Regions from separate parts of the Halomonas sp. H10-9-1 genome, predicted to be linked through region 1. Evidence: predicted binding sites of a transcription regulator. Region 1 holds the regulator's gene; the other holds the start of a gene.
The links. The regulator sigma-54, encoded in region 1, starts transcription at its own class of promoters, with help from an activator protein. The targets are predictions, from matches to a motif close to TGGCACNNNNNTTGCTNT.
Positions count from the first base shown of each region.

Region 2: a site for sigma-54 is predicted at 1,525-1,542, ahead of NFH66_RS00480 (P-II family nitrogen regulator). Genes of this name have one in related genera too.

Region 1 covers NZ_JAMSHO010000001.1:1,425,780-1,430,187, forward strand. Annotated here, with positions in the region: gene NFH66_RS06450 (HPr family phosphocarrier protein) at 1-260, opposite strand, end outside; gene rapZ (RNase adapter RapZ) at 263-1,168, opposite strand; gene ptsN (PTS IIA-like nitrogen regulatory protein PtsN) at 1,195-1,662, opposite strand; gene hpf (ribosome hibernation-promoting factor, HPF/YfiA family) at 1,670-1,978, opposite strand; gene NFH66_RS06470 (RNA polymerase factor sigma-54) at 2,215-3,627, opposite strand; gene lptB (LPS export ABC transporter ATP-binding protein) at 3,771-4,408, opposite strand, start outside.
Region 2 covers NZ_JAMSHO010000001.1:95,774-100,181, reverse strand. Annotated here, with positions in the region: gene NFH66_RS00490 (YifB family Mg chelatase-like AAA ATPase) at 1-917, opposite strand, end outside; gene NFH66_RS00485 (accessory factor UbiK family protein) at 984-1,328, opposite strand; gene NFH66_RS00480 (P-II family nitrogen regulator) at 1,597-1,935, shown strand; gene NFH66_RS00475 (ammonium transporter AmtB) at 1,989-3,239, shown strand; gene NFH66_RS00470 (P-II family nitrogen regulator) at 3,385-3,723, shown strand; gene NFH66_RS00465 (ferredoxin--NADP reductase) at 3,918-4,408, opposite strand, start outside.

The DNA of each region.
Region 1 (4,408 bases):
TCGTCGAAGCGGGCCTCGAACAGCGCCTCAACGGCGTCGAGGGCCGCTTCCGCGTCCTCCCCCTCGGCACTGACGGTGAGCTCGGTGCCGCAGGGGGCGGCAAGCATCAGCAGCGACATGATGTTGTCGGCCTCTCCCAGCATGGAGCCATTGGCTACGCGGATGCGGGCCGCGAAGCGCTGGCAGCACTGCACCAGCCGGGTGGCGGCGCGGGCGTGGAGTCCGCGCTTGTTGGTCAGGGTCAGCTTGCGTTGCGGCACGCTCAACGTCCTTGATGCGATGTGACGTCGGGGTCTGGCAGGGTGTCCTGGGTGCCCAGCTCGCGGTGGCGCAGGCGGACATGGGACTGGCCCTGCGCCAGGTGCATCGCCAGTCGCTCGGCGATATAGACCGAGCGATGCTGCCCGCCGGTGCAGCCGATGGCTACGGTCAGGTAGCTGCGATGGCTGGCCTCGTAGCTGGGTAGCCAGCGTGTCAGCCAGGCGTGGATATCCTCGAGCATCGCCTGGACCAGCGGGTACCCCTCGAGGAAGGCGATGATCTCGGGGTCCTGGCCAGTGAAGGGTCTCAGCCGCGGGTCCCAGTAGGGATTGGGCAGGCAGCGGGCGTCGAACACCAGGTCGGCGTCGAGGGGTACGCCGCGCTTGAAACCGAAGGATTCCACGGTCAGGGTCAGCTGCTCCGGGCGATGCCGGGCCACCTGGTCAGCGATGCGGCCGCGCAGTTCGTGCACCGACAGTCGTGAGGTATCGATCACCAGATCGGCCAGGTCACGGATCGCGGCCAGCGCCTGCTCCTCGGAGTCGATCGCCTCGCCCAGTGTCATCTCGTTGCCCCGGGTCAGCGGATGGCGGCGCCGGGTGGCGGAGTAGCGCTCGATCAGGATGCGCGCATCGGTGGTCAGGTAGATCACCTGGCAATCGATGCCGCGTCCGCGTACCTCCTCGAGCAGGCTGGGAAAGCGTTTCAGGGCCTCGGGCAGGTTGCGTGCGTCGATGCTGACGGCGATGGAAGAGCGTGCAGATTCGGGGTTGCCCAGCTCATCGATCAACGATCCCAGCAGCATGGCCGGCAGGTTGTCGATGGCGTAGTAGCCGAGATCCTCCAAGGCCTGTAGCGCGATCGACTTGCCGGAGCCGGAACGGCCGCTGATGATCACGAGCTGCATGGGGGTCTCCTGGTCGGGGGGTGGCCTCAGCCCTGTCGTCGGATCGCCTCGATCAGGCGCTCGTGGAGGTCGCGCTGGCTGTGGCTGCCGCGCAGCCGCGAACGGGTCTCGGCATCGTTCATGATGCCGGCGACCTCGGCCAGCAGCGCCAGGTGGGCGGCGTCGGCCTCCTCGGGGACCAGCAGCACGAACACCAGGTCCACCGGTTCGCCGTCGATGGCGTCGAAGTCCACCGGCTCGGCGAGCCTGAGGAAGGCGGCGACGGGTTCCTTGCAGTGGGGGCTGCGGGCATGGGGGATCGCCACGCCGTTGCCGATCCCCGTGCTGCCCAGGCGTTCACGGGCGATCAGGCGCGCGAAGACCTCCTGGCTGTCGAGGCTCGGCGTGTTCTGGGCAATGAAGGTGCTAAAGAACTCCAGTACCCTTTTCTTGCTTCCCCCGGGCACATCGAAGAGGGTGCGCTCGGGGGGCAGGATGGTTTCGAGAGATGACATCGTGGACTCAGCGAGCGCCGGCGCCCTGGGCGCGGGCCTGGGCCTTCTCCTTGTGCTTGACCAGCTGGCGGTCCAGCTTGTCAGCCAGGGCATCGATGGCGGCGTACATGTCGACATCCTGGGCTTCTGCATGCAGCTCGGCACCGGCAACATGCATGGTGCAGGCGGCGGACTGACGCTCCTTCTCGACAGACAGGGTCACCTGCACATTGGTGATGTTGTCATAATGGCGTTCCACGCGCGTCAGCTTCTCGTTGACATAGTCACGCAGGGCATCGGTCAGTTCCACATGAAGGCCGGTGATATTCACTTGCATGACACGCTCCTTGCTCGATGGTTGTGATTCGATTGTAACCCTTTTTCCTGCCTTGCATACCCCCCGGCGGCCCCGGGGCGATTTCCCGCCATGTTCAAGGGGTTGAGCCGGTTGAACAGGGGATGATTTGCTGTCATACGCACTCGGCGCAGTCGCTTGCGCTCGCTGGAGGAGGGGATGCCCATGGCCTCGCGGGTAAGCGTTGGAGAGCGCCACGGTGCGGCGTCGCACCGGGATCAGCGCAGTCGCTTGCGCTCGCTGGAGGAGGGGATGCCCATGGCCTCGCGGTACTTGGCGACGGTGCGACGTGCGACCCGGATCCCGGCCTCGTCGAGCAGGCTGACCAGCCGGCTGTCGGAGAGCGGCTTGTGTGGCGGCTCCTCCTGGATCAGCTTGCGGAGGCGGGCACGGATGGCGGTGCTGGAGTGGGCGTCGCCCTCGCTCTCGCCGCCGACCTGGCTGGAGAAGAAGTACTTGAGCTCAAACACCCCCCGCGGCGTGTGGATGAACTTCTGGGTGGTGACCCGCGAGATGGTGGATTCGTGCATCTCCACCGCCTGGGCGATATCGGCCAGGACGAGAGGCTTCATCGCCTCCTCTCCGTGCTCGAGGAAGTCGAGCTGGCGGGCGAGGATCTCGCGGCCGACTCGCAGCAGGGTGTCGTTGCGGCTGGACAGGCTCTTCATCAGCCAGCGCGCCTCCTGGAGGTGCTCCTTGAGGAACTGGTTGTCGCTGCTCTTGTCGGCGCGGCGCACCAGGGCCGCGTAATCGGGTTGGATGCGCAGTCGTGGCAGTGCCTCGGAGTTGAGCTCCACGTGCCAGCCACGCTGGTCGTGGAAGGCGACCAGGTCGGGGGTCACATAGTCGTCGGTCACGCTGGCAAAGGCGCTGCCGGGCCGTGGATCCAGGCCTCGCACCAGGGCGATGGTGGCGTCGAGCGCGGCATCGTCCAGCCCCAGGCGTCGCTTGAGCAGGCGCCGGTCTCCGCCGGCCAGAGCCTCGAGGAACTGGCGTACCAGGCGCCGCGCCTGGGGCAGCAGCGGCGTGCCGTCGGGGAGGGTGGCGAGCTGCAGCTGCAGGCATTCGCGCAGGTCGCGGGCGAAGATGCCGGTGGGCTCGAACTGCTGCAGGCGCAGCAGCACCCGCTCCATCTCTTGGCTGCGCAGGTCGGCAAGCCCCTGCTGCCTCAGGCCGTCACGGATCTCGTCGAGGGGGGCGGTCAGGTAGCCGGCATCGTCCACGGCATCGATCAGGCTCTCGGCAATCTGGCGTGCCCGGGGTTCGAGGTCGCTCATCGCCAGCTGCCAGATGAGGTGGCCCTGGAGGCTCTGGCCCTGGGCCTGGCGCTCGAAGTCGGGGCCCTCGCCTCCGGCCGGTGCGCCCAGGTCCTGATAGGTATCGGACCAGTCGCTGTCGGTGGTGAGCTGTTCGGGAATCTCGCTTGCCCAGTCGTCTTCCGTGGGTTCCTGAGTGGCCTGCTCGCCAAACTCGTCGTCGAGCTCCAGCAGTGGGTTGCTCTCCATGGCCTGCTGGATCTCCTGGCGCAGGTCCAGGGTGGAGAGCTGCAGCAGGGCGATGGCCTGCTGCAACTGGGGTGTCATGGTCAGCTGAGTGCCGACCCGCAACTGCAGGGATGCCTTCATGGCCATGGCAGGCGTCCTCCTGGCGTGTCGGAAAGCCTTACCCTAGCCGCTGGTCTCGCAAGGTGCAATACGATCTTAAGCAACAATCATGCCATTGGCGCGGGCGCGGCGTTCCATGAAGAGAGTGGGGCGCCCATGCGGGCCGGGGGTCACAGGCGGAAGTCTTCGCCGAGGTAGACCTCGCGCACCCTCTGGTTGGCGAGGATCGATTCGGCGTCGCCCTCGGCGATGATCTTGCCGTCGCCGACGATATAGGCGGTGTCGCAGATGTCGAGGGTCTCGCGGACGTTGTGGTCGGTGATCAGCACGCCGATGCCCCGCGCCTTCAGCTGGCGGATGATGCCCTTGATCTCGCCCACCGAGATCGGGTCGACTCCGGCAAAGGGCTCGTCGAGCAGGATAAAGGCGGGCTCCGTCGCCAGAGCCCTGGCAATCTCGACCCGGCGTCGCTCGCCGCCGGAGAGGCTCATGCCCGGGTTGTCGCGGATATGGGTGACGTGGAACTCCTCGAGCAGCTGCTCCAGGCGTGCCCGGCGGCCCTCCCGGTCGAGATCCTTGCGGGTCTCGAGGATGGCCATGATGTTGTCTGCCACCGACAGCTTGCGGAAGATCGAGGCCTCCTGGGGCAGGTAGCCAATCCCCGCCCGGGCCCGCTCGTGCATGGCGGCGCGCGAGAGGTCCAGGTCATCGATGGCCACCGAGCCGGCATCGGCGCGTACCAGCCCCACGATCATGTAGAAGGAGGTGGTCTTGCCGGCGCCGTTGGGGCCCAGCAGTCCGACGATGC
Region 2 (4,408 bases), 1.3 Mb from region 1:
AACTCCGGCAGCTCGTCGAGGAACAGCACCCCATGGTGGGCCAGGGAGATCTCGCCGGGGCGCGGCCGCGCGCCACCACCCACCAGGGCCACGGCACTGGCGGTATGGTGCGGCGCACGGAAGGGGCGCCGGCCCCACTCGGCCCGTAGCGGCAGCCCGCTCACCGAGCGCACCGCCGCCACCTCCAGGGCCTCGTCGTCGGTGAGCGGCGGCAGGATGCCCGGGAGGCGGCTGGCCAGCATGGTCTTGCCAGTGCCTGGCGGACCGGCGAACAGCAGGTTGTGAGACCCCGCGGCGGCCACCTCCAGCGCGCGGCGCGCCTGGAACTGGCCGCGCACCTCGGCAAGGTCGGGCAACGGCCGGGTGGCCGCGGGCGGGTGCGACAGCCGGTGGGGAGCGATAGGGGCCTGGCCCAGGAGGTGGGCGACCACGTCCAGCAGGTGGTCGGCCGGCAGCACCTCGAGCTCGCCGGCCAGGGCCGCCTCGTCGGCGTTGGCTCGCGGCACGATCAGCCGCCGCCCGGCGCGGCGCGCCGCCAAAGCCAGCGGCAGCACGCCCTCTACCCGCCTGAGGGCGCCATCCAGCGCCAGCTCGCCGACGCTCTCGGTCGCCTCCAGGCAACCGGGCGGCAGTTGGCCGGAGGCGAGCAGCAGCCCCAGGGCGATGGGCAAGTCGAAACGGCCACCCTCCTTGGGCAGGTCGGCGGGGGCCAGGTTGAGGGTGATGCGCCGCAGTGGATACTCGAAGCCGGCGTTGACCAGGGCGCTGCGCACCCGCTCACGGCTCTCCTTCACCGCCGTTTCCGGCAGCCCGACCAGCGTCATGCTGGGCAGGCCATTGGAGAGGTGTACTTCCACCTGCACCTCGGGTGCCTCCAGGCCGAGCCCGGCCCGGGTGTGCACGATCGCCAGCGTCATGGGCGTTCCCTCGCGGATGGACTGCTCTCAGGCTAGTCCACAGCGCGGCGGGCCGCCCGACGCGACTCAGGAGGCGGCGTCCTCGCTCTTGTGCTCGGCACGCTTGCCTTCACCGTTCGGGTCGCTCGCCGCCAAGGCGTCGGCGCCCTCGGCCGCGCCGCCGCCCTGTGCCTCCACCAACGCCTCGAGGGCGGCGACCTGCTTCTCCAGGGCCTCGACCCGCGACCGAGTGCGCTGCAGCACGTCCATCAAGATATCGAAGTCCTCGCGGGAGACCAGTTCGAGACGGTCGAAGGCACCCTTCACCACCTGCTGGATACCCTTCTGTACCTCTTCGGGAGCCTGGGAGGCGCCCTGCAGGCGTTCACCGATCTGCTGGGCCAGCCGACCGATTCTATCGTGGGTCACCATGACGCTTCTCCTGATTGGGGATGACGAGCTACAGGATACGCGTGGCGCCCCGGAGACGCATGCCCTCTTGCAGGGCGCGCGGGGCATGCACAGGCACCATCACGGTGCATGGGGACCAGCATGCGGCCATGGGCGGAGCGCCCTCGGCCTGGGACGATTATTTAACATGATGATATAGAAGGATTTCTCTCTTCACTGGCACACCACACGCATTGTGCTGATCAGCTGCCCCATCGGGTCGCCTCCCATCGCCACGAGGAGACTGGACATGAAACTGATCACCGCCATCATCAAGCCCTTCAAGCTCGACGACGTCCGCGAGGCCCTCGCCGGCAACGGCGTCCAGGGCATTACCGTCACCGAGGTCAAGGGCTTCGGTCGCCAGAAGGGCCATACCGAGCTCTATCGCGGTGCCGAGTACGTCGTCGACTTCCTGCCCAAGGTCAAGATCGAGATCGCCGTGGACGATAGTCGCCTGGAGAGTGCACTCGACGCCATCTGCGCCGCCGCCGGCAGCGGCAAGATCGGAGACGGCAAGGTCTTCGTCACGGCCCTCGAGGACGTGATCCGTATCCGCACCGGCGAGCGCGGCGCCGATGCCGTCTGAGCGTCACGCCCCACCCGGAATCGCCTGTCGTTACCCTGCCTGGAGCAAGCCCCATGAGTGAACTGACCGAACTGAGCTATGCGCTCGATACCTTCTACTTCCTGATCTGCGGCGTGCTGGTGATGTGGATGGCCGCCGGCTTCGCCATGCTCGAGGCCGGCCTGGTGCGCGCCAAGAACACCGCCGAGATCCTCACCAAGAACATCGCCCTGTTCGCCATCGCCTGCACCCTGTACCTGCTGGTGGGCTACTCCATCATGTACTCGAGCCCGGGCGGCGGCATCCTGCCCAACCTGGGCGTGCTGCTGGGCGGCGAGAACGGCGTGGACGCCGTGCTGGCCGGCGGCGACGACGCGCCGTACTACTCCATGCGTGCCGACTACTTCTTCCAGGTGGTGTTCGTGGCCACCGCCATGTCCATCGTATCCGGGGCCGTGGCCGAGCGCATGAAGCTGTGGGCCTTCCTGGCCTTCGCCGTGGTGATGACCGGCCTGATCTACCCGGTCTCGGGTTATTGGACCTGGGGTGGTGGCTGGCTCTCCGCGGCCGGCTTCTCCGACTACGCCGGTTCCGGCATCGTGCACATGGCCGGTGCGGCTGCGGCGCTGGCCGGCGTGCTGGTGCTCGGCCCGCGCAAGGGCAAGTACGGCAGGGACGGCAGCATCTATGCCATCCCCGGCGCCAACCTGCCACTGGCCACCCTGGGCACCTTCATCCTGTGGATGGGCTGGTTCGGGTTCAATGGCGGTTCCGAGCTCAAGATCTCCGATATCGCCTCCGCCAACAACGTCGCCCAGGTGCTGACCAACACCAATGCCGCGGCGGCAGGCGGGGTGATCGCCGCCCTGATCGTTGCCAAGCTGTGGTTCCGCAAGGCCGATCTGACCATGACCCTCAACGGCGCCCTGGCCGGCCTGGTGGCGATCACCGCCGACCCGCTGTCCCCCTCCGCCCCGGGCGCCGCCCTGATCGGCGCCGTGGGCGGGGCCATCGTGGTAGCCGCCATCGTTGCCCTGGACAAGCTGAAGATCGATGACCCGGTGGGTGCCATCTCGGTACACGGTGTGGTCGGCATCTGGGGGCTGCTGGCGGTGCCGCTGACCAACGGCGACGCCACCTTCGGCGCCCAGCTGCTCGGCATCGTCGGCATCTTCGCCTGGGTCTTCCTGGCCAGCCTGATCGTCTGGGGCATCCTCAAGGCGGTGATGGGCATCCGTGTCAGCGAGGAGGAAGAGTACGAGGGGGTCGACCTGACCGAATGCGGCATGGAGGCCTACCCCGAGTTCAGCGTCGCCAAGAAATGAAGGCAACGCGTAACGAGTGAGCTGGCGTGCTCCACCTGGCCCCCGCAAGGGGGCCTTTTTTCTTCCCCGGCGGCGGGGTGTATCCTAGAGTCAATCCGCCTATCACCGGCGGCATGCCCGCCCCAGCACCGACGAGGAACTGACCATGAAACTGGTGACCGCCATCATCAAGCCCTTCAAGCTCGACGACGTGAGAGAATCCCTCTCGGAGATCGGCGTGCAGGGTATCACCGTGACCGAGGTGAAGGGCTTCGGCCGTCAGAAGGGACATACCGAGCTCTACCGTGGTGCCGAGTATGTGGTGGACTTCCTGCCCAAGGTGAAGCTCGAGGTCGCCGTGGACGACGAGATGGCGGTGAAGGTGATCGATGCCATCACCAGTGTCGCCAATACCGGCAAGATCGGCGATGGCAAGATCTTCGTCACGCCGCTGGAGCAGGTGATCCGCATCCGTACCGGCGAGACCGGCAAGGACGCGGTCTAACAGCCGTAAGCCGTAAGCCGTAAGCCGTAAGCCGTAAGCCGTAAGCCGTAAGCCGTAAGCCGTAAGCCGTAAGCCGTAAGCGCCGAGCTTGGCTCGTTAGCTGATCCAGACAAGGAAACCCCATCCGACGGAAGCCGGATGGGGTTTCTCTTATCGCTTAAAGCTTACGGCTTAGAGCTCCGGGCGCAGCCCGGTCACTTCTCGACGAACGCCCGCTCGATCACGTAGTCCCCGGGCTCGCCCATGCGCGGCGAGATCTTGAAGCCCAGCTCGTCGAGCAGTTCGCTGGTGCTCTCCAGCATGGCCGGGCTGCCGCAGATCATGGCGCGATCCTGCTTGGGGTCCAGGGCCGGCAGGCCGGTGTCCTCGGCGAGCTTGCCGCTGCGGATATGGTCGGTCAAGCGGCCCATGGTGTGAAACTCCTCGCGGGTCACCGTGGGGTAGTAGATCAGCTTCTCGGCGATCTCCTCGCCCAGGTATTCGTGGGCCGGCAGCTCCTGCTGGATGAAGTCGGCATAGGCCAGCTCGCTGACGTTGCGCACACCATGCACCAGCACCACCTTCTCGAAGCGCTCGTAGACCTCGGGGTCCTGGGTCAGGCTCATGAAGGGCGCGAGCCCGGTGCCGGTGGAGAGCAGATAGAGGTTGCGCCCCGGCAGCAGGTCGTCGGTGACCAAGGTGCCGG